Gimesia maris: one gene and its partner. The protein of the gene in region 2 binds, or shares a complex with, the protein of the main gene of each other region. Links are inferred from orthologs where the notes say so. Each region holds a gene or a part of one and is shown on either strand. Other genes may lie near its edges.

What was found.
Region 1: the proteins of tsaE (region 2) and tsaD are in contact, whole or in part, in a crystal structure (PDB 6N9A), measured with the Thermotoga maritima proteins. The link is inferred for Gimesia maris from one-to-one orthologs. Residues at the interface, in WP_004082108.1 of Thermotoga maritima: Leu37, Gly38, Lys46, Lys57, Val59, Lys60, Ser61, Thr63, Phe64, Thr65, Leu66, Met67, Val69, Pro71, Tyr82, Arg83, Leu84, Asp86, Asp88, Phe89, Asp93, Ile128, Asp130, Glu131, Arg134; in WP_004082750.1 of Thermotoga maritima: Cys10, Asp11, Arg49, His50, Leu82, Gly84, Gly135, Gly136, Glu154, Thr155, Leu156, Asp157, Asp158, Ser159, Glu162, Asp165, Lys166, Arg169, Leu170, Tyr175, Lys213, Thr214, Leu217, Tyr218, Gln221, Arg222, Asn324.

Annotation. Positions count from the first base shown.
Region 1 is NZ_CP042910.1:2,661,111-2,672,414, forward strand. What follows is about bases 5,729-8,595. They hold tsaD (tRNA (adenosine(37)-N6)-threonylcarbamoyltransferase complex transferase subunit TsaD), read right to left. Parts: upstream 7,745-8,595; coding sequence 6,713-7,744; downstream 5,729-6,712. Other genes in these bases: GmarT_RS09885 (YfaP family protein), read left to right, coding at 5,729-6,697; GmarT_RS09895 (S41 family peptidase), read right to left, coding at 7,912-8,595. Outside these bases: GmarT_RS09875 (hypothetical protein), read right to left, coding at 1-1,903; GmarT_RS09880 (vWA domain-containing protein), read left to right, coding at 2,523-5,255; more of GmarT_RS09885, read left to right, coding at 5,555-5,728; more of GmarT_RS09895, read right to left, coding at 8,596-9,357; GmarT_RS09900 (PD-(D/E)XK nuclease family protein), read left to right, coding at 9,732-11,304.
Region 2 is NZ_CP042910.1:3,146,084-3,157,294, reverse strand. What follows is about bases 5,437-8,210. They hold tsaE (tRNA (adenosine(37)-N6)-threonylcarbamoyltransferase complex ATPase subunit type 1 TsaE), read left to right. Parts: upstream 5,437-6,469; coding sequence 6,470-6,952; downstream 6,953-8,210. Other genes in these bases: GmarT_RS11730 (NAD-dependent epimerase/dehydratase family protein), read left to right, coding at 6,999-8,003; GmarT_RS11740 (MFS transporter), read right to left, coding at 5,437-6,253. Outside these bases: GmarT_RS11760 (excinuclease ABC subunit UvrA), read left to right, coding at 1-392; excinuclease ABC subunit UvrB, read right to left, coding at 409-2,454; GmarT_RS11750 (segregation and condensation protein A), read right to left, coding at 2,630-3,493; GmarT_RS11745 (gamma-glutamyl-gamma-aminobutyrate hydrolase family protein), read right to left, coding at 3,818-4,582; more of GmarT_RS11740, read right to left, coding at 5,057-5,436; dnaE (DNA polymerase III subunit alpha), read left to right, coding at 8,699-11,211. UniProt on the Escherichia coli protein: Required for the formation of a threonylcarbamoyl group on adenosine at position 37 (t(6)A37) in tRNAs that read codons beginning with adenine.

The DNA of each region.
Region 1 (11,304 bases), 480 kb from region 2 along the record:
GGACTGACTTTGCGAGTCTGCGTGGTGACAGTGTCGGTAATGCCATTTCGAACTGAGCGACTCTTCGTTGTTGAGATTCAGAAATGAGGATGGCTTTCCAGGTGAGACTTTCGATTTCCATTTTTCCCTCGAAACTGGTTCGTGGGACTGATACACGGAACTCTGTCACCCGTTTCTCCTCTCTCGTGCAGGACTCCAGTTTATCGACCTGGAGTCCGGATCTCTGCTCAATGGGGGGGGCGGCAGTCGCTATGATCTCCCGTTTTTGCGGTTGTCGGGCGATTTGAGAAAGATAGGCCCCATTGAATTCCAGGTGGATTGATTCGACTTCTGAATTGATGGGATGACTGCAACGCAGGTGGAAGTCACTGAATTCGGAAATGGAATCTGCCGGACTTTCAGAAGATGAGTGTTCAGCGTGCAGGAAAACCTGCTGAGGCGTCTGTTGAATTTTCAACAGCGTCAACTGCATCGCTGGAAATCCCTGCACGTGAATCATCCGTTTTTCCGGTCGCAGATTGCCTGATTTAAGACGTAGAAAACCGGAAGCTGTCGAAGCAATGTTCAAACTCGTATGGTTTTGATCTGACAAATTCCAGTCTTTAAAAGCTGGCCCGGCAAGTATGAATCTGCCACAGTGGATGAGGGGGTCAGGCCTGTTCGGGGCAGCCTGAAATGTATTATAAATCAGCGATTGTCTGGCCAGATCCAGAGACCAGAGACGAAACAGTTCTGGAAATGGAGTGGCAGTTAACTGCTCAATCTTATCAGTGCCTGTGAAGCGATGATGAGTAAAACGCCTGGCAAAACGGCTGTTCGACTGTCGCTGATTGCACCAGTTCAGAAAGAGATTCACGGCTCCCCGGCATCCATGGTTGCGCCAGAGTTGTGCGCGATAATAATCGGAGATGACCAGTGGATATGATTGAGGTGACCGGAAAAACTCACTGATACGGTAGTCACGATTCGTATAGCCAGGCTCCATCAGGTGCGCGATACCTTCGTTCAGCCAGTCTTCTTCATCTGGCAGAGAGTGGCCACCAGCAGTACGGATACTGGATACAGCTGCATGGGTCACTTCATGACTTAAGAGATCAAGTAGCTGGTGTCCCGGTTTCAATGCGGAATTAAGGTAAAGCATATCGCAGTGATTGCTGAACGGTTCTGCGACATTGTCTCGGAAGTCGCTGGGGCGGACAAAGCCATTGATCTTTGTTTTGCCACCCTGCAGCCTGCTTAACCAGGGGGTGAGAAGAATACAGAAACGCCCGTTACCATCAATATCTCGTATGGGCCCACACTCTCTGTTGATCTTGTCCAGTACCTGATTCTCAAGCTGCGCAATCAGATCACTGACCAGTCCGGCAGCCAGTTCTTCAGGTTTTTGCTGCTTATCCAGATAAATCGCAACCCGGGCGCTCTGACGAATCAATCGTGCCTCGAGCCGCGTGTATTGTTTTTTGTCGGAGAGATCCCCATCGGTTACAAACAGATTGAAGTACCTGACAGGTTCAAGAAGTGCTTGATCAGGCTCTGATTCACTCACCAGTGCCCCAGTTTCAGGAGAGCGGGGCTGTATTGAAACATGGTGCAGACTACTGGTTTGGGCAACAGAATCTAATTCTGGTATGTTTTCGAAATAACAGTCTGTGGCAGGCCGTTCCTCAACGGTGTCGTTAACTGTCAGGCTGATTGTTTTCGTGCGTCTGGGGGAGCGATCCAGATTGTTGACAATGAGTACGTATTCATCGTCGGAAGAAAATGACAGTGGAAAGCTCAGTTTATTTTTCAAGCCCGTGACCGTGACGGGAAGATTCCAGTTTACGGTCTGAGGGGGGCGAAAGGCAGGTTTATTAGCTTTGACTTGTCTTACAGTACGGCGGTTTCCTGACCCGGCAGGCAAGGGGCCTGATTTTGATGAATGAACTTCCCACCCAATCAATACAGCAATGCACGTGATCAAACACGTTAGTATGATGAATGGTCGAGAGAGCATGCCTGGAATCAGTGTCTGGATTTGGTGAAGCCTGACTGCAACACGTATTCGCGTGTTTACTTCCGGTTCATCGGAAAACGGTTGGTTCGTGTATGGAAACAAGGGGGTAAGACTGTATGGAAGATCGACTTTTACGCGTCTGCTTATTGAGAAGAATCAGTACAATCCGATCCCCTTCAACATGAAAGTAGAACCGAGTTGAGATACCAGATATGAACAGTTGAGTAGATCGAAGCTGTTTTATCAGCTTCTTTTGTTGAAATCGCTGATTTCGCTAAGTGGGCTTTGATCCTTACTTTCCCCATAATCGGACTGCAAATTACGCGGATCCTTCAGTCCGTGCCGACAAACCCTTTCCATCTCGCATCAAATTTGGAGAATTAAGAGAAAATCGGGGGAATTTCCTTCAATGGTGTCCGAGACTGTATATACAATGCACAGTTGAGGAGAATGCGCAATTTGGCAATCGACCATATAGGCTTAAGTTCAAGCATTCTTGCCTAAAGTTACTCGGGAGAGAGAAATCATGTCGCTATCCAGATTTGGAATTTCAATGTTTGTTCTGGCTGCCTCAACATTAATGTTGTGCTCGCCACAAAGTTTTGCTGAACAGCAGGTTCCAGAAATCTCAAACATTGGCCAGATCCTCAGCTATCAGAATGGTGAAGGCGAACATTTTTACGCCCTGCAGATCAAAGCGGATCGCCTGCCGGCACCAGCTCATGCGGGAGAGCAGATTGCGATTCTGTTTGATACGTCCGCCAGTCAGGTAGGCGAGCATCGGACTCAGGCTCTGGATGTGCTCAAATCCCTGTTGAATGAACTCCCCAATGATTCGAATGTTGCCGTCTACGCGGTTGACGTTCAATGTACTCCCTTTGTTAGTGAATTCGTTGCTCCTAAAAGTCGACAGGCCCAACTGGCTGTCGAATCGCTGGCTGCTCGAGCCCCTCTCGGTGCTACGAATCTTTCAGCTGCATTGAAAACAGTCCTGCAGGGGCTGCAGAATCAGCGGGCACGTTCAATTGTCTATATCGGCGATGGAATGAGCTCTGCCAAACTGATCTCACTACCTGAAATGGCAGCATTAACCGGTAAGCTGGCACAACAGCATGTTCCCGTCCACAGCTATGCAGTCGGCCCTAAAAAAGACCTGCAGCTATTGGGAACACTCGGCGTATACACTGGTGGAGTTGTTCTTTCTGATGAAGCAACAGGCAAGCAGGATTTACCGGCCATTGTTGGTAAAGAACTCGTCAAAGCGATCCAGGCTCCCGTATTTTATCCCGAATCAATTCGTATCTCAGACAACCAGTTAGAATTAAATACCAACCGCGCTTTACCTGTCAGGACTGACCGGGAGACTATTTATCTCGGAAAAGGCGACGTCTCAAGCGGTTTCACGGTAGAACTGAAAAACAGAAATCTGGACGGCATCTGGAAATTTAAAGTACCTGTCGCTCAGCCAGTAAACAGCTTCCTGGCGGTTCCCTGGTTAAATCAGCAGCCTGGACAGGAACTGGGAGTCGCTTTTGCCGGTCAGCGGATGATGAATCTGGCTCGTACCGGACACGAAGAACACATGGCTCAGCTGGAATTTGCCGGAACCAATGCCATTCGCAGTGGTAAATTTGAACAAGCTGCCAAATACGGAAACCTGTTGCAGCAGCTGGATCCCGGTAATTCCCGTGCAGATTCACTGTTGAAACTCTCAGATCGCTTCCAAAAAGCACAGCTGGCTCAGGCCGACATAAAACAACCTGCGGCTGATACTTCAGCTGAACCTGCTCCTAAAAGTGACCCACAGCCACCAATTGATGACGCCATCAGCAAAGTAGAACAACTGCGTCAAATCAAAGGTGCCCAGATGAAGATTGAAGTTCAGAACGCCATTGAAGAAGCCCGGCAGGAATCTGCTGAAAATCCGGAAGGAGCTCTAGGGGTTCTGAAACGGACTTTGAACTTCCTGAAATCAACCTCAGACATCGATATCGATTTACGTCAGCAACTCGAAAGTCGTTTGAGTAACATGATGGTGGATGTCCGCAGCCAGATGGAAGTCGCTGAAACTCGGCGGATTCGTCAACAACAGCAACTGGCTCAGCTGGAACAACAGAAACGTCTGGTAGATCAGATTCTGCTGGAAGATGAAAAGCTGGAACAATTGATCGACCGTGTGCGATCTCTGATCCAGGACGGTAAGCATGGTAACTTTGATGCCTATGAAGAAGCGGAAGCCGTTGCCCGTGTCGCCGTTGATATGGAACCGGGTAATGGGCCTGCGACCGCAGCTCTGTTTACTTCTGAAGCAGCAGGACAGTTAGCAAAAGTCTTCAAGATGCGTTCACTCCGTGCAGACCGTTTTCTGGAAACTTTGTATCAGGTAGAACTCTCACACGTTCCTTTCCCGGATGAGCCTCCCATTCGCTGGCCATCCGCTCCTGTCTGGACCGCGTTGACCGAGCGACGGAAGAAATGGTCTAACGTTGACCTGCATCGTAACAGTCCTGCTGAACAGCGGATCTTTGAAGAACTGCAAAAAGAGACTGAAGCAAACTTCCCTGACATCCCTCTGTCTGAAGTGATGACTTACTTTGCTGAATTGCACAATATTACAATCCTGATCAATTCGAACGATCTGGGAGAAGAAGGATTAACAGTTGATGAACCAGTCAATGTGGCTCTCAGCGGCATCAAGCTGAAAAGTGCGTTGAATATTATTTTAAAGCCAATCGGTCTGACCTATCTGGTTGAAGACGAAGTGATGAAAATCACCACCAGTATTAAAGCGGAAGAAATCTTGAGTACACGGGTTTATCCCGTTGCCGACCTGGTCATCTCAGTCTCCACACAGCAGTCTTCTGTTGGATCAAGTCAGGGTGGATTTGGCGGCCAGCAGGGTGGTCAGCAAGGTGGCCTCGGCGGTGGAGGTGGCTTTGGTGGCGGTGGTCAGGGTGGCTTCGGCGGTGGTGGCGGTGGTGGTCAGGGTTTATTTAACGTGGCTCCAGAAATGCTGCTGATGAATGGATTGCCCAAGCAAAATACAAAGCAGCAGCCCATTCCCCAAGCAAAAGAAAAAGCGGAAACCCCACAGTTGAAGTCAATCAAAGATGCAGAGATGAAAGCCATTCTGGATAACATCCTGGGAGAGACTGAAACCAAAGCATCGCAGGCTCAGTTTCAGGTCGAAGACAAACCCTTTCGTTTTGATAACAACACGATTGAACAACTCAAAAAAAAACCAGTGACCGTCAAGTAGGTGTCAAACAGAAACCACCTGTAGTCGCTGGACAATCTAAATTAACAGCACGGAGCCGTTCCCAGGGGAAAGGCTCCGTTTCTGTTAATAGTGAACCGGAAAAAAAGAGCGAGTTCAAAGCACCAATAATTGCCAATGTCAAAGATCCTCAGGCATTCTGGAATGAATATTTTTCCAAGCGAAAGCCTTCTCCCGACCTGGTAAATGATTTAATTTTCAATCTGCATCAGTCTGGCAAACATGAGCATGTCATAGCTGCCATCAACGCCGCTTTGATTCATGGTCAGTCGCAGCCTTGGATGTATGACGTACTGGCTTTATCGATGGAAATTGTCGGGCGGCCTCAGCAGGAGATTCAGCGCGTATTACTCTCACGCATCGATTTCTCTGCTACCGATGTACCCAGCATGGTGTATTCAGCCGCGTATCTTTCCCGGTTTGAGGCAGATGAACAGGCTCTGAAGCTCTATGAGCAGGCGGCAAAACTTCAGCCCTCCCGTCCCGAGCCTTATATCATGGGCTTACGCCTGGCAATTAAACTCAAAGATGCAGAAGCCATAGAGTGGGCGGCTACGGGGATCTTGACGAACGTCTGGATCAAAGATCATCAGCAATGGCATGAAAAAGCACTAAATGCATTGGCTGATCTGGAACAGTCATTTAATAAGGCGGGGCGAAAAGCAGAGGCAGATCGAGTCAGCTCAGCCAGGAAAACAGCTTTAGAACGTGATTTAAAACTTGAACTCACCTGGAATGGCGATGGTGATCTGGATCTGATTGTAGAGGAGCCGAAAGGGACAGTTTGTTCTTTTGAATCTCCCTTAACCGCCGGAGGTGGTGTACTGCTGAATGACGGGTATGGTCCGAAGCAGGAAAACTGTAAGGAAGAATATCTTTGTGCGAGTGGGTTCCCGGGAAACTATACCGTTCGAGTCCGCTATGTATCCGGGAATATTGTGGGACAGAGAGCGAAGCTGAAAGTAACTCGCTACGCAGGATCGGAGCAACCAATTGTTGAAACGAAAATCGTTCCTCTGTCAAAAGAAGATCAGCTGGTTCGAATCAATCTGGAAAAAGGCAGACGTGACAAGAAATCGCAGATCCCCGCAGAGCCTCAAGAAACTCAGAAAACCAGTCGCCTGGGGAATCGCAATCGAATACGTCCGGCAGGTCAACTTTCAAAAGGCTCGCGGGAATCACTTAACAGTTTCCGGGTTTCCAGGCAGGTCGGAATTTCAACTGGTCGGCAAACTCCCGTCGTGACGGGAGTACAGAATACCGGCGGAATTGCCAACCAGCCTGTGATAACAGTAATTCCTGAAGGAATCAGTCTCACTGGAGCAGCAGTTGTTTCGCCGGACCGAAGGTATGTCAGATTATCTTTATCGCCTCAGTTCACGAATGTGACTGAAATCTTCACGTTCAGTTTTATGAACCCCTGATCCAGTACCCGTATTTCAGCGGACAAGCCCCGGTTTCACATCCAGATCGAGAGAAGCGATTCGGCCCTGATCCAGATGGTGCCAGGCAATCGCAGCCATGGCTGCATTGTCGGTACATAAATCAGGTGGTGCAATGCTCAGATGGAAGCCAGACTGCTTCGTCATTGCCTCCAGCTGCTCTCGCAGCAGGGCATTGGCCGCGACGCCCCCGCCTACACAAAGAGTGGAGTAATCATACTGGGTTAATGCCTGATGGCATTTTGCAACCAGAACATCAACTACGGTTGCCTGGAAGCTGGCTGCGAGATCAGCTATACGATCTTCAGTGAGAGGCGGTGGCTGTTTTTTTGCTCCCGGATTTCCCAATGCTTCGTACAATACCGCTGTCTTCAGGCCACTGAAACTGAAACGCAGTTCCGGGTCTTTGATAAATGTTCGAGGGAATGGAAATGCTTTGGGATTTCCCTGAACCGCGGCTTTTTGAATGGAAGGGCCTCCCGGATAAGTCAGACCAAGAATCTTAGCAACTTTATCGAAGGCCTCTCCAGCGGCATCATCAATGGTTGCGCCGATCAGATCAAACTGCAGCGTTTCCGAACAGTGATACAGGTTCGTGTGACCTCCACTGACGACCAGGCCAATCGCGGGGAACAATGGGTGGTCTTCCTGCATCTGGCAGGCAAACAGATGGCCTTCAATGTGATTGACTGCAATCAAAGGGATCTCGAGTGTGAGTGCCAGGGTTTTGGCGGCGGTCAGACCGATCAGCAGAGAGCCAACCAGACCTGGTTCCGTTGCCACTGCTACAGCAGTCAGCTGATCCAGGGTGATTTCGGCCTGTTTTAGTGCATCATCAATGACTGGTAAGATGCGTTCCAGGTGGGCCCGCGAGGCAATTTCTGGAACGACACCCCCAAATTTTTCATGCAGTCGGGTCTGAGAAGAGACGACATTCGAAAGAATTCGCATATCACGAGTGATCACCGCAGCGGCGGTTTCGTCACAGGAAGATTCGATGGCCAGGAGATATTCTTCAGATTGATTCATAGAGGGGAATTTACGTTATTTCCAATAAAAAAGCGACCCTCGAGACCGAACAGATTCCCGAAAGTCGCTTTCGTATTATAACTGGCTAACGTGGTTCAAGTCGCAATCTGGTTGTCTGGCCGAATGGTGACCTGTACCTGGTAGGATCTCTTCAACAGAAGCATTCGCTAAGTGGTTTGAATCACCAGAGGTGCTTTTGCCGGTTGTGGGAGCGCGGCTGCTTTTTTAGAGGGTTTCTTCTCTTTTTCCACTTCCTTTTTCTCAGCTTTTTGAGCATCTTCCTTGGCCGCTGGTTTTGTTTCCTCATTCAAAGCAGATTTGATGTAGTCTAATGCCAGATCAAGCTGTTTGTCTTTGAATTTGTTATCCAGTTTGGCGTTATGGTCCAGAATATCACGTTTACGGCGGTATTCGCCGAATGCCTCTAATTCTTCATCAGTGAGCCTCAGACGGTATTTGTCGTCGGGGGTGACTCCCCAGACGTCAGTATCTTTTGCTCCGGGGAAACGGTGGATGTTTTTACCACTGGGGCGGTGATAACTTGCGGTGGTCAGCTTGAGGGCACTGTCACCTTCTTCCAGTTCGATCACATTCTGCACGCTGCCTTTGCCCCAGGTTCTTTCACCGACGATGACCGCCCGTTTGTGATCCTGCAGGCAGGCTGAAACGATCTCACTGGCCGAAGCGGAATAGCGATTGACGAGCACCGCCATGGGGAACCCGTCATAAGTTCCTTCGGCGGTCGCCTCCCATTTACGGTCCCGACTGTTTCTTCCCTGTGTGCTTACAATCTTACCGGATTTGATGAACATGTCCGATATTTCTGTTGCTTGAGAAAGCAAACCACCGGGGTTGAATCTCAAGTCCAGGATAAGTGCTTTCATTCCCTGCTTCTGCAGGTCTTCAATCGCGGCTTGTAATTCTTCTGAACTATGACGACTGAAGTGTGTCAGTCGGATATACCCGATTTTTTCTTTCTTGTCGAGCATGTAATCCCAGGAGTCATCAGATTTATAAGTGTCTCCCAGAACGGTAGCTACGTGGATTAATTCGCGTGTGACTGTTAAAGGAATCACCTCTTCGGTTCCCTTGTGAATCACAGACATGCTGACTGATTCACCCGCACGACCTTTCAGGATTTTGATCGCTTCGGGAAGTGTAAAACCTTTGGTTGTTTTTCCCTCGATTGAGTCGATCACATCGCCGGCACGAATTCCTGCTTTATAAGCGGGGGTCCCAGGCAGGGGAGTCATGACGGTCAGTCTACCGTTGTTTTCGTCGATATGAACCTGAATTCCAATGCCGCCGAATTCCTGTTCTACGACCTGATTAAACCGGGACAGATCTCTGGGACTGATATAATTCGAGTACTGGTCCAGTTCCTGCACCATTCCCCGAATCGCCGCTTCTACCAGAATACGACGGTCGATATCTTTTACGTAGTTTCGTTCAATTTGTTCGTAGGTATCTGCGAACAGTTTCATCATTTGATAATAGTCGTCATCTTTCTCTTTCTCGCTGCTTTTTTCATCTGCAAAACTGAATTGCGGAAAGATCGAGAAGAGGATCAGGGTGACGAGAGAGAACGAACTGATCAAGCGGAATTTTTGCATGGACGATTCCTTATGAGATATACAGAACACAATTCAAACTTGAAGGAACTGAATGTTCTCCAGAGTCGGAATAGGTTTTGTCTGGTGTCGAAACTCGTGAGAGCTTCCTTTCCTTTTCTATAAGTGTAGGCGATCTGTAAAGCAGTGGCAAGATTTGCTCCCTAAACTGAGAGTTTAAAACCGGTTTCTTCTGAAAATCATTCTGAAATTGAATTCTGAGGTCCCGCCGGATACATTGCACGGGGGCTGTTTTTGTATCTCTGCTAGTCATTTCAGACCAGATGCATCTGAGAATTGAGGACACCATTGTAAAAATGGGGTTTCCACCAGGGGGATGATTAATATTTCTGCTTTAAAACCGGGCAACACCTACCATGCAGCCTGAAGTTCAAATTTTGACAGGTATAGCCGGTTCCGGTAAAACGGATCGCTTACTGGATGAATATCGCAGTGCGTTGCAGGAAGGCCTGAAACGGCATGTTCCCGGTAAAACCCTCTGGCTTTCCCCTACCGTCCGTTCACGCAGGCAGGTTCTGGATCAGTTACTCAGCCCGGAAATGCCGGTGTGTTTTGCTCCTCATGTATTTACCTTCGAGGCTTTTGCCGAGACAATTTTACAGTCGCTCGATCAGCCTGTTCAGACCCTGCCAGAAATCTCCAAACGCTACCTGCTCAGGAGTATTGTGGACGACCTGGTAGCTGCAGGTCAGATTCAGTATTTCAGTTCCATCGCGGGCACGACCGGTTTTCTGGATCTGATCTCGCATTTTATTTCTGAATTAAAACGGGAAGAGATCTGGCCGGAACAGTTTTCCGAGGCATGTGGCCGTTTAAAAACAGATTCCCGCCAGAAAGATCAGGAACTGGCATTAATCTATGATCGATATCAAGTCGCATTACATGAAATGCGACGTTATGACTCTGAGGGAAGATTCTGGTCTGCCCGGACTGCGTTGCAGGAAGGAATGTGGGGCCCTTTCGGCCAGTTTGATCTGATCGTACTGGATGGTTTCGCTGATTTTACTCATACACAGTACGAGATCCTGGAACTGCTGGCGGCCAGAACCAGCAGGCTGTTGATTTCACTTCCACTGGAAAATAATTTACGACGCCAGGATTTATTTGCGAAATCTGTGGTCGCCAGGCAGGTTCTTGAAAACAGACTGCCGGGAACGATTCACTGCGTTGCCTGCGAGCGTGATGCGCCTGCATCTTCCCGGTCTCAGATCTGTGAAGCGTTATTTGATAATCCTAGAGGGATTAAACCATCTCCGTCTGCAGAACAAATCAAGGTTCTAGCGGTCGCCGGTCAACGGAATGAACTGGAAGTACTGGCAGTTGAAATCAAGCAGTTACTGCTGCAGGGAGTTCCACCGGAAGAGATTTCGCTGGTATTCCGATCGACGCTGGAATACGGCGACCTGATCCACGAAACCCTGTCCGCAGCCGGGATTCCTTATTTCCTCGGGCAGGAACAGGAGTTTTCCCGGTTTCCCGTGATCAGGGCCATATTTACCTTCCTGCAGATTGAGCTGGATAACTGGTCGTTCGACAGTCTGATGTCCATTCTGGATTCGAATTATTTTTCACCAGACTGGCCCGAATACAAATCGGGGACTGCTGTGCGTTGCCTTTCCCGGATCTTACGAGAGCTGAAGATCGATTCCGGTAAAACCGATATTTTGAACGCTCTGGAAAAGGAATACCGGAAAGCAAACGAGCTTTGTACCCGTTACCCTGATCAGCCGAAGCGACAGGCGATACTGCTGGAAATGGAGTCTGCGTATCATCTCGCAAAGCGACTTTCCAGTGAAACTCAAAAATTGCGCGGCAAAGAACTGTTTGTGACGTGGATTGAAATACTGATCTCGCTGGCGAATGAATTTGGCTTGCCCAAAGCCTGGTCCAGCGAGGAGCCCGGAACAGAGGCTCTCGATCAACGCGATC
Region 2 (11,211 bases):
AGCTGAAAGACGTCGGCCTGGGATACCTGCCTCTGGGCCAGCCTCTCCCCACACTCTCAGGCGGGGAGTGTCAGCGTTTGAAACTGGCTGCCTACCTGAATACCAGCAGCCGCAATAAAACCCTGTTCCTGATGAACGAACCGACGCGCGGCCTGCATCCCCTGGATATTCAGTCTGTATTAAACTGCTTTCACTATCTGCTGACAGCAGGGCATTCGATCATTTTGATTGAACATAACCTCGATCTGATTCGTGCAGCAGATCACATTATCGACCTGGGACCGGAAGGGGGAGCAGAAGGGGGCCGCATCGTTGTGACTGGCACGCCAGCAGAAGTCGCCGCCCATCCCACCTCTTATACAGGGATGGCACTGAATGCGAAGTTTTCATAATTCCGACCAGGTTTGCTTACCGTCTTTTCCGCTGACGTTTTCCTTTTTTCCCGGAGCGTGAAGAAGTTTTCTGAGCCTGGCCTCCCGTTTTCCCCCGTTGATTTTTCAGATCATCGATCCGATCCCGCAACAGGGCAGCCCGTTCGAACTCCAGTTTTTCTGCTGCTGCCAGCATTTCCTGCTCCAGTTCACCCAGAAACTCCTGGGTAATGTATTCCGACTCATCCTTAAATCCTACCGACTCCCGCACAAACTGGCGTGCTTCGATCTCCTCTTCAATCCCCCGCTTGATGGCTTTTTTGATCGACTCGGGAGTAATCCCATGTTCCCGGTTATATTCTTTCTGAATCGCACGCCGCCGCTCAGTCTCATCCATGGCATTCTGCATACTGGGCGTCACACGATCCGCATACAGAATCACTTCCGCATTCACGTGTCGGGCGGAACGGCCGATCGTCTGAATCAGGCTGGTCTCACTTCGCAGAAACCCCTCTTTATCCGCGTCCAGAATCGCCACCAGTGAGACTTCGGGAATATCCAGGCCTTCGCGTAACAGATTGATTCCGATCACCACATCGTATTTCTGCTCTCGCAAGCCACGCAGAATTTCCACGCGTTCAAACGCATCCAGTTCCGAATGCATCCAGGCACAACGAATCCCCTCTTCCTGAAAATAGGATGCCAGGTCTTCTGCAAGTCGCTTGGTCAAGGTCGTCACCAGCACGCGTTCGTTGACGGCAACCCGCTTGAGAATTTCTTCTTTCAGATGAGGTACCTGCCCCCGTGCAGGTTCGATTCGAATCACGGGGTCGATCAACCCGGTCGGACGAATGACCTGTTCCACCACTTCACCTTCAACGCGTTCCAGCTCCCAGTCTCCCGGGGTTGCAGATACGAATACAGTCTGTTTTCTCCGGGCGTTCCATTCATCAAACGTCAAGGGCCGATTATCCAGCGCCATCGGCAGACGAAATCCATGATCGACCAGGTTCGTTTTCCGGGAACGGTCGCCGGCATACATTGCCCGCACCTGAGAACAGGTCACGTGGGATTCATCCACAAATAACAGGTAGTCTTCCGGAAAGAAGTCCAGCAGTGTATCAGGAGGAGAGCCTGGCTTTCTGCCCGCCAGCGCTCGACTGTAATTCTCGATACCCGGACAAAAACCGACTTCTTCCAGCAACTCCATGTCATAGCGGGTTCGCGCACTCAATCGCTGCGACTCCAGCAGTTTCCCTTCGCTCTGCAGGACCTGGATGCGTTCATCCAACTCCGTCTGAATCTCCTGAATTGCTGACTCAATCCGTTCCTGGGGCAGAACAAAGTGCTTAGCCGGATAAATATAGGCTTCTTTGACAGTACGCAGCACTTCGCCGGTAAGCGGATCGATGATCGCCAGGTTCTCAATTTCATCCCCCCAGAACTCGATTCGGAAGGCAAACTCTTCATACGCGGGCCAGCATTCCACGACGTCCCCACGTACCCGGAATTTGGCCCGTGCTAATTCAACGTTATTTCGGTCATACTGAATATCAATCAACTTTCGCAGCATTTCATCGCGATCGATTTCTTCCCCTACCCGCAGAGGAATCATCATCTCCAGATAGTCTTTGGGAGACCCCAGACCGTAGATGCAGCTCACGCTCGCGACCACAATCACATCGCGACGGCTGACCAGGGCACTGGTCGCCAGTAACCGCAGACGATCAATCTCATCATTGATGGATGCATCCTTTTCAATGTAAATATCACGCTGCGGAATGTAGGCTTCCGGCTGGTAATAATCGTAATAGCTGACGAAATAGCTGACGGCATTTTCGGGAAAGAATTCCTTGAACTCGGAATAAAGCTGTGCAGCCAGCGTTTTATTATGCGAGAGGACCAGGGCAGGGCGGCCCAGTTCGGCAATGACATTCGCCATGGTAAAGGTTTTACCAGAGCCAGTCACCCCCAGCAGAACCTGATCCGATTTACCCGCCTTGATTCCATTAACCAGTCCTGCGATGGCTGCCGGTTGATCGCCCGAGGGTTGGAATTCACTCTTCAGTTGAAACACAGACATGCTCGCTCTCAGTCTCTAGGTTCAGCCCCTGCAGTAAAAAACGACAGGGCACTCAGACGAAAAATAGACTCTCAGTCTGTAGTATTGTAGAACGTCGGCGTACCATTAAGAAAGGGTCTGAGGGTACTCCAGTGAAAGAAGGGAGACTCTGACAAAAGGACACCTGGAAAACGGATTACACTTCCGGCTCCGATTCGTCTTCGACAGGTGATTCCGCCTGTATTTGAGCTTCAGGAACAGATTCAGTAACGTCTGCTTGTTCCTCAGTCGCCTGTTGATCCGGGGAAGATTCGATTGCTTCCGCTGTATCTTCCAGGGGAGGCATCACCCAGATTTCTCCATGCTCGACAGGCTGATCTGCCCGGAAGTGGTGATGGCGTAACAATTCCAGAATCGCCAGAAAGATACCAATAATCCGACTGCGAACTTTTTCACCTTCAAAGAAGCTACTGAAAGTAACGCGCTGCTCGACACGAACACGAGAACCAATTCGTTCCACATAGGTAGAAATGGGAGTATCGTCATACGTAATACTGGAATGCTCTTCCACTTCCTTACGTTTGACAACACGTGCCAGGGCACTGACCAGGTCCCATAATTCGACCTCTTTAATCAGGTCTTCTGAAGGATCTTTACCCGACTTGGGACGCTCATCAGAAAGTCGGGGATAGTGCTCCTGCCATTCCGCAGCATGTTCTTCAAGTGCATTGGCCGCGTCTTTGAATTTTTTATATTCCAGCAGCTGTTGAATCAGATCACTGCGCGGATCATCTATGACTTCCGCGATTTCTTCTTCTTCCGCACGCGGTAGAACCATTCGACTTTTAATTTCGGCCAATGTACTGGCCATCAGGATAAAATCACCCACCAGATCCAGATCAATCAGTTCCAGTACATCCAGAAAGTCATTGAAAGAAGCCGTAATGGAGGCGACAGGCAGGTCGAGAATGTCCAGTTCATTCCGCCGAATCAGGTATAACAGCAGATCCAATGGACCACTGTATAGATTGAGGTCGACCTTATATTGGGCAGTCGTCATAAGATTTTTTCGGGCTCAGTCGTGGAAAACGAACGCTAGAAGAGCATTAAATCGTTTTCTCATTGCGGGTTACAGAATATTCTCGAAACGGGATCGAATCAAATTCGTCGTCAGTTCCCGCTCTTTTGGAGGTTGATACTATCGTTATCGTCAGATTAACCGGTACAAGTTCAAATTTTCCGATTACCTGGCCGTTAAAGAAAAAAATCGGCAAGCCGTAATGACTTGCCGATTTCGAGTTCCTCGTATTACAAGGACACAAAGCAGAAGCGACTCCCGGTTACCCTCAAAAACCAGGAACACCGCCGGTGATCCAGCTGTGGGTTACGCAGCTTTGCGGACAGGCATTTGCAGAATTTGTGGTTCGGGTTCTTCACAGGCAGACAGAAAGTTTTCGAAGACCTGCATATCCAGAGCGGAAGCGGAATGATTCTGGGGATGCCATTGCACGCCGACGCAGAACCAGTCTTCATCGGGAACTTCGATGGCTTCAATCACACCATCCGGAGCAGTTGCCGAAACAACAAACATTTTTGAAACATATTTCACAGCCATATGATGCTGACTGTTCACACGAATTTCACCTGGACCGTACATTTTGTCAACGCGGGTACCGGGTCCGATATTGATAATATGACGCAGGTTGGCTTCCACACCATCACGATGATACATGGCACCAGGAACATCTTCGGTCACATGCTGATGCAGTGTGCCGCCACTGATGACATTCATCAGCTGCATTCCCGAACCAATCGCCAGCAGGGGCATTTTCATTTCCATTGCCATTGTACAGACACGACGATCAAAGTCTTCGCGGCGTAAAGGCATGGCGCGGGAAGCAGGGTGTTTTTCAAATCCCAGACGGATCGGATCCAGGTCTAACGCACAACCGGAAAGAATCAGGCCATCCAGTTGTTCCAGAAATTGTTTCAGGTCATCGTCATCAGCCAGGGGAGGCATCATCACGGGAATACCACCGGCGTCTGTTACAGAATCATAGTATCCGGTAAAGAACCAGCTTAAAGCCTGAGACTCTTTTTGCTCGGGGCGAAAGTCTCCAGTAATTCCAATCAAGGGTTTTTTAGACATCGAATCCATCCTTCACTTCAGTGCACTTCCTGTGCGGTCAAAAAACAATTGGGGTATAACGGGAATTCCCCAGATTCAGCGGATGGAAGGAAGCGACTTGCGTAGAGATTCGCATTCGAAGTGCGTTCGAGCGGATGAAAATCCCCCCTGGTCGAACGTTTAGAAATAGAATCCATTCTCTTTTCGCGGTCCGTTCCTTCGGTCCGTCTGCTACTGATCATTTACAGTAACTTCAAATGATTTGTGTTTTCAACTTTCAAATCACTTGAGTGAGCGGATCTTAGTGGCGTCCCATCATGCTGTCCAGCGAATCGATCATTTTGAGCGAATATTCTGACCTGTTGACCTTCTCATACCATATCTTGTGCAATTGACCCTGGTAGAACCCGAATCTACTGATTCTGCTCACAATTTTTTTTAAAAAATCTAAAAACGGCAAAACGTCTACGGTTCAGGCCGTGCACCAGGCCTCCCTCACACGGTTTCGACAACTTCCTTTTTTGATTCTGCAACAGAGGGCAACGCCGGCAACAGCATCGCCCCCACCGCTGCCAGTATCAGACAGGGAATAATCGCATGGAATGCCCGCTGAGGAATCCCCAGCGCGACAAAGTGACTGGTGATCTTTGCCTGAATCATGCCACCTCCGCCCCAGGCCATCCCCATCGTGATCGCAGACGCGACACCTCCCCCTTTGGGGAACAGCTGATGCGAATAAGAGACCATCGCGGGACTCGTGCCCCACAAGATCAGACCACTGGGAATCAGCAACAGCGTCATCAACCAGATCGGACATCCTTCCCAGCCCAGTACTAGCATGAGGGGAATGCCCAGCAGAGGACAGACAATCATGAATAGCTTTTCATGACCGGATTTGAAGCGAAATGCCATCAACAACATCCCGGCACTGGCCGAAAACAAAAAGACAGACTGGATCAAACCGATCTGAAATGCAGAAATGTCCTGATCTTTCAGAATGAAAGAAATCAGTTTATCCATCGCCATATTGGGAACCAGCCTGAGTGAGCAGACCATAAACAGAAAGCTCGCTAACAGTACGCGTCCCTCCAGCATTTGTGACAGAGACTGCGATTTTTGTTTTCGATCCCGCTCAAACAAAGCCGCCGGTGGTTTTCCAATCCTGTAAAGCAGAAGAATCAGTCCGGCATACAACGGCGCCAGTATCCAGACGCTCGACAGGCCCCACGTGGAAACGATCGCACCGCAGATAATCGGCCCGACCGCCAGCCCCATCGCGCCACCAAACATGAAGAGCGACAGGCTTCGCGTACGTCGTTCCGGAATCAGGGAACCTGCGACCACTGCCGCTTCCGGATGAAAAGAACCGATGCCGATACCCCCCAGCAGTAAAGCCACACACAGAAAAAAGACACTGTTTGCCGGTCCGACCAGCGGCATCATCACTGCCCCCAGAAGTGGCCCGAGCCACAAGATGGATTTGATCGGGTATCGGTCACGGATGTATCCGAACACGGGCTGTGCCAGTGACGATGCCAGCGCATGGATGGTCAGTACGAGGAACAGACCATTTTCCGTTAAAGAATGAACACGTTCGATTTCTCCCCACAAGGGACCAACTACAATTGCTGAAGCATCAACAATGATATGAGTGAGCGTGAGACAAATCAGACTACGATAGGCGTGAGACATTTTCAGGAAAGCTTCAAGGCAGGAATTCGATTCAGAAGTCAGCAGGTATTCTATCGGGCAGGTGACCAGAATGCGAATCGCCCGAGCCGGACAGTCCGCTGTATTCTTATTTCCTGATTCCGCATTAAACAGTTTGTATTGTGATATTTACGAAAACCAGCTATACCATCAGAATCATTGAGTATTCAAAATCAAACTTTATCGAGAGAATTTTCGTTGCAATCTGAAATTGAATGGACCTTTGAGTCAACCAGTGAACTCGATACACAGCGCCTGGGGAAAAAGCTGGCCGAATATCTGACCCCGGGAACGGTCATCGCGTTAAATGGTAACCTGGGAGCAGGCAAAACCCGCCTGGTTCAGGCGATTGCCACAGCACTCGACGTCGATCCGGCTGAAGTAACCAGCCCGACCTTTGTCCTGATCCAGGAATACCAGGGACGGCTTCCCCTGTATCACTTCGACACCTATCGCCTGCGGGATACCGATGAGTTTCTTGAACTGGGAGCCGATGACCTGCTGTACTCTAACGGTGTCTGTCTGATCGAATGGGCCGACAAAGTCAGAGACGTCCTTCCAGGCGATCTCCTGCAAATCAATATCGAGCACTCCTCGCAAACGGCTCGCACATTTCGGTTCCAGGGGCAGGGGCCACGTTCCAGACAGATCATCGCCCGGCTGCAAACGGAATCATTCTGAATTGTTCAATTCGCGACGACACCCAATCTGAATCAGGAAAAAAAACATGACCGTTCAATCGGAACAAAAACTGCTTGTGACAGGGGGAACAGGTCTGGTTGGCAGCCATGTCATTCAACGCGCACGACAGGCGGGGATACCAACAGTCGCACTGGTTCGCTCTCTCGATCAGGCAGAGTACCTGAAAGAATTCGACGCCGAGCTGATTGAGGGTGATTTAACCGATAAAAACTCACTGCGTGATGCCCTGACAGGTGTCACGATCGTCGTCCACACGGCAGCCAAAGTAGGTGACTGGGGAAGTGTCGACGAATATCGAAATACCAACGTCAGAGGTTTAGAAAATCTGCTGACCGCACTCGAAGAACAATGCCTGATCAGACATTTGATTCACATCAGTTCGCTGGGAGTCTACGAAGCCCGCGATCATTATGGCACTGACGAAACAGAGCCGCCCCACGCTGCCGGCATCGATGGATATACACTGAGCAAAATTGAATCCGAACAACTGCTCCGGAAGCATTCCATCCCTTATACCGTTCTGCGTCCGGGATTCATTTATGGTCCCCGTGACCGGACGGTTCTGCCCCGTATCCTGGAGAGATTAAAATCCGGTCGATTCGCGTACCTGGGCAGCCCCGAAAAGCTGATGAATAATACCTATGTCGAACATCTGGTCGATGCCATATTCCTGGCTCTGTTCAACGAAGACGCATTGAGCCAGACATACAATATCACAGATGTCTCACTGGTCAGTAAGCGCGAATTTATTTCCACCATCGCGGAACTGGCTGAATATCCTCCACCTAAGAAAGTAGTCCCTCTGCCAGTCGCCAGAAATCTGGCCCGCGTAATGGAAGGTCTCTGGAGATTTCTGGGCAAAAAACAGGCCCCGATCCTGTCGCAGGCACGCATCAAGTTTCTGGGACTGAACCTGGATTTCAGTTCGCAAAAAGCGCAACAGGAACTGAATTATCAGCCACAAAAAACTTTTCAGCAGTCCATGAGTGCTACCATCGAATGGTTTCGCACTCATCATAAATTACCATAATTCAATTCCGCTTATGAATTCTGCGTAAAATCCATGAGAATGCAGCTGAGTGCTGGAATCTGGCAATTGACCTGCCCCATAGCTGAAAGTTAGAATAGTATCCATGGAAAGTTCACCAACGCAGTCACCTGATCAATCAGACCATCAACGGCAATCTGTTCAGAAACCGTGGTCATGGCGGCGATACATTATCACTTCCACGATCCAAGTCACTGTCTTTCTCCTTTTGTATGTGTTATCCATCGGCCCTTTATTCTGGCAGTGGTACGCTTCATTTAACTCAATGAGTTCGCCATTCTTCGCTGCGTTCTACACGCCGCTCCTGTTGGCGTGTGACCTGATTCCTCCCCTGTCTGATGGAGTGAACTGGTATATCAACCTCTGGATCGGTTGAAAAAATCTAAGTAAAGCTGCTTCGGGCTTTAAAAGAACGATGTAGTAACTCACCTCTTTCTTCTGTAATACTTTGCAGCGACAGTGTGAAATTCAAGCGTACTTTCATCAATCAAAGTACATATCAAAAACCAGAAGTGAAGTATCTTTTGGTAGATTGACAAACCAGATAATCCCCATACACTCAGGGAATGGAATGCTGTAGCAGAGTCCTCTCCAGCTTCCGGAAATCACAAATCTCTCACAGCCAGAGCTGTATTTTGCCTGGATGGCATTTATAAAAGACGGGAGCACGGAATAATATGAGCGACCCCAGACCTTTTGCTCACCTGCATTGTCACACTCACTTCAGTATGCTGGATGGTGCCAGTCGCATCCCCGAAATGGTAAGTAAAGTCAAAGAAGCGGGCATGAATTCGCTCGCGATTACTGACCACGGCAACCTGTACGGTGCGATGGACTTCTATCAGCATTGCCGCAGTCAGGACGTGAATCCCATCCTGGGGCTGGAAGCCTATATCGCCCCCCGGAGCCGTTTTGAAAAAGGGGCTTCGCGAATGAAAGAAGCCAGTTTTCACCTGACACTGCTGGCACAGAACCGGCAGGGGTTCGAAAACCTGATCAAGCTCTCTTCGGCATCCTACCTGGAAGGTTTCTATTACAAACCCCGTATCGACAAGGAAATCCTGGAGGCACACAGTGAAGGCCTGATTCTGCTGACAGGCTGCGCCGCCGGTGAACTGTCACACCACATTCTGGGTGAAGACTGGGAAGAAGCAGAAAAATTATGCGCCTGGTATGAAAAAGTGTTTGGCGACCGAGTCTATATGGAAATCCAGAATGCAGGTCTGGAAATACAGCGGCAGTGCCTGGAAGGAACCGTGGATCTGGCCAACCGCATGGGATTGCCTCTCGTCGCGACCAATGATGCACACTATGTCGATCAAAAAGATGCCGAAGCGCAGGATGTCTTGCTCTGCGTGAGTACACGCGCCGTCGTCAGCGATGAAAAACGCATGAAAATGACCGGTGACCAGTTCTTTGTACGTACCCAGGATGAGATGTATAATGCATTCCCCGGACTTGAAGATGCGGTCGCCAGAACCCAGGAACTTGCAGAACGCGTCGACATCCAGATGTCGGATAAAAAGTTCTACCCGGTATTCCAGCCACCAGATAATTTGACCGACACGCAATACCTGCGAAAACTTTGCGAAGAACGTCTGCCCATAAAATACGGCGACGAATTGACGCAGGCGCACTGGGATCGACTCGATCTGGAGCTCGGCGTGATTGAACAAATGGGTTATTCCAGTTACTTCCTGATCGTCTGGGATTTCGTGCAGTTTGCCGAAAACGAAGGGATCCCCTGTACGGCTCGTGGATCAGCGTGTGGTGCCATCGTCGCATTTCTGCTCGGAATGTCCCAGGTCTGCCCGCTCAAGTATGACCTGCTGTTTGAGCGATTTCTGGATCCCAGCCGTACCGAACCGCCCGATATCGATATCGACTTCTGTCGTGATCGACGCCAGCTGGTGATCGATTACACCAAGCAGAAGTATGGTGAAAAAAGCGTGGCACAGATCGGCACCTTTGGAACATTGAAAGCCAAAGCGGCGATTCGTGACGTAGGACGTGCGCTCGGCGTTCCCCTGGCGCGAGTCAATGAAATTGCCAAGATGATCCCGGAATCATTGGGGATCAAACTGAAAGACGCGTTAAAAGAAAGCCCCGATCTGCAATCTGCCTACGATCAGGATTCGGAGATCAAACGACTGCTCGATCTGGCCATGCAGCTGGAAGGACTATGCCGCAGTGCAGGCACACACGCGGCAGGCGTCGTGGTGGCTGACCTGCCGCTCTCTGAAGTTGTTCCGCTGCAGTCCATTACCGGTAAGACCGACATCATTACACAATGGGATGGTCCCACCGTCGAATCGGTGGGACTGCTCAAGATGGACTTCCTGGGACTGCGCAATCTGACAATTCTGGACAAAGCCGTTCAAAACGTCAAAAAACATCGGGGCATCGATATCAATCCGCATAAGCTCCCCCTGGATGATCAGGAAACCTTTGAACTGCTCCAGCGAGGAGAAACCAAAGGGATCTTTCAGCTGGAAAGTGGCGGGATGCGTGATCTGCTGACCAAAATGAAGCCGGACAAGTTCGAAGATATTATCGCAACTTCCGCTCTGTACCGACCGGGCCCTCTGGAAGGGGGGATGGTGATGCAGTACGTGGATGTAAAAAACAACCGGATCCCGATTCCCAAAGTTCATCCCATTGTCGATGAAATTCTGGATGAGACCTACGGCGTGATGGTCTACCAGGAACAGGTCATGCGGATTCTGAACCGCGTCGGAGGCATCGAACTTTCTGCAGCGTACCGCTGTATTAAAGCGATCAGTAAGAAAAAGCTGAAAATCATTGCCGACTTCAGGGATCAATATCTCGAAGGCGCCAAAAAAAGTGGCGTGGATGTCAAACTGGCAACGGACCTGTTCGAAATGATCGAAAAGTTCGCTGGTTACGGGTTCAATAAATCACACTCGACCGCCTACGGTGGAGTCGCCTACGCGACCGCATATCTGAAAGCGCATTACCCCAAAGAATTCATGGCGGCTTTACTCTCCTGCGGCATGGAAAGTCATGAGCGAATCACCGAACACGTTGATGACTGTCGCCGTATGAAAATCGAAGTACTCCCGCCAGACATCAATCGCTCCGAAGTAGAATTCAGCGTAGATGGTGAAAAGATCCGCTTTGGCATGGGGGCGATTAAAGGGGTTGGCGAACAGGTACTTGAAGCTGTCGT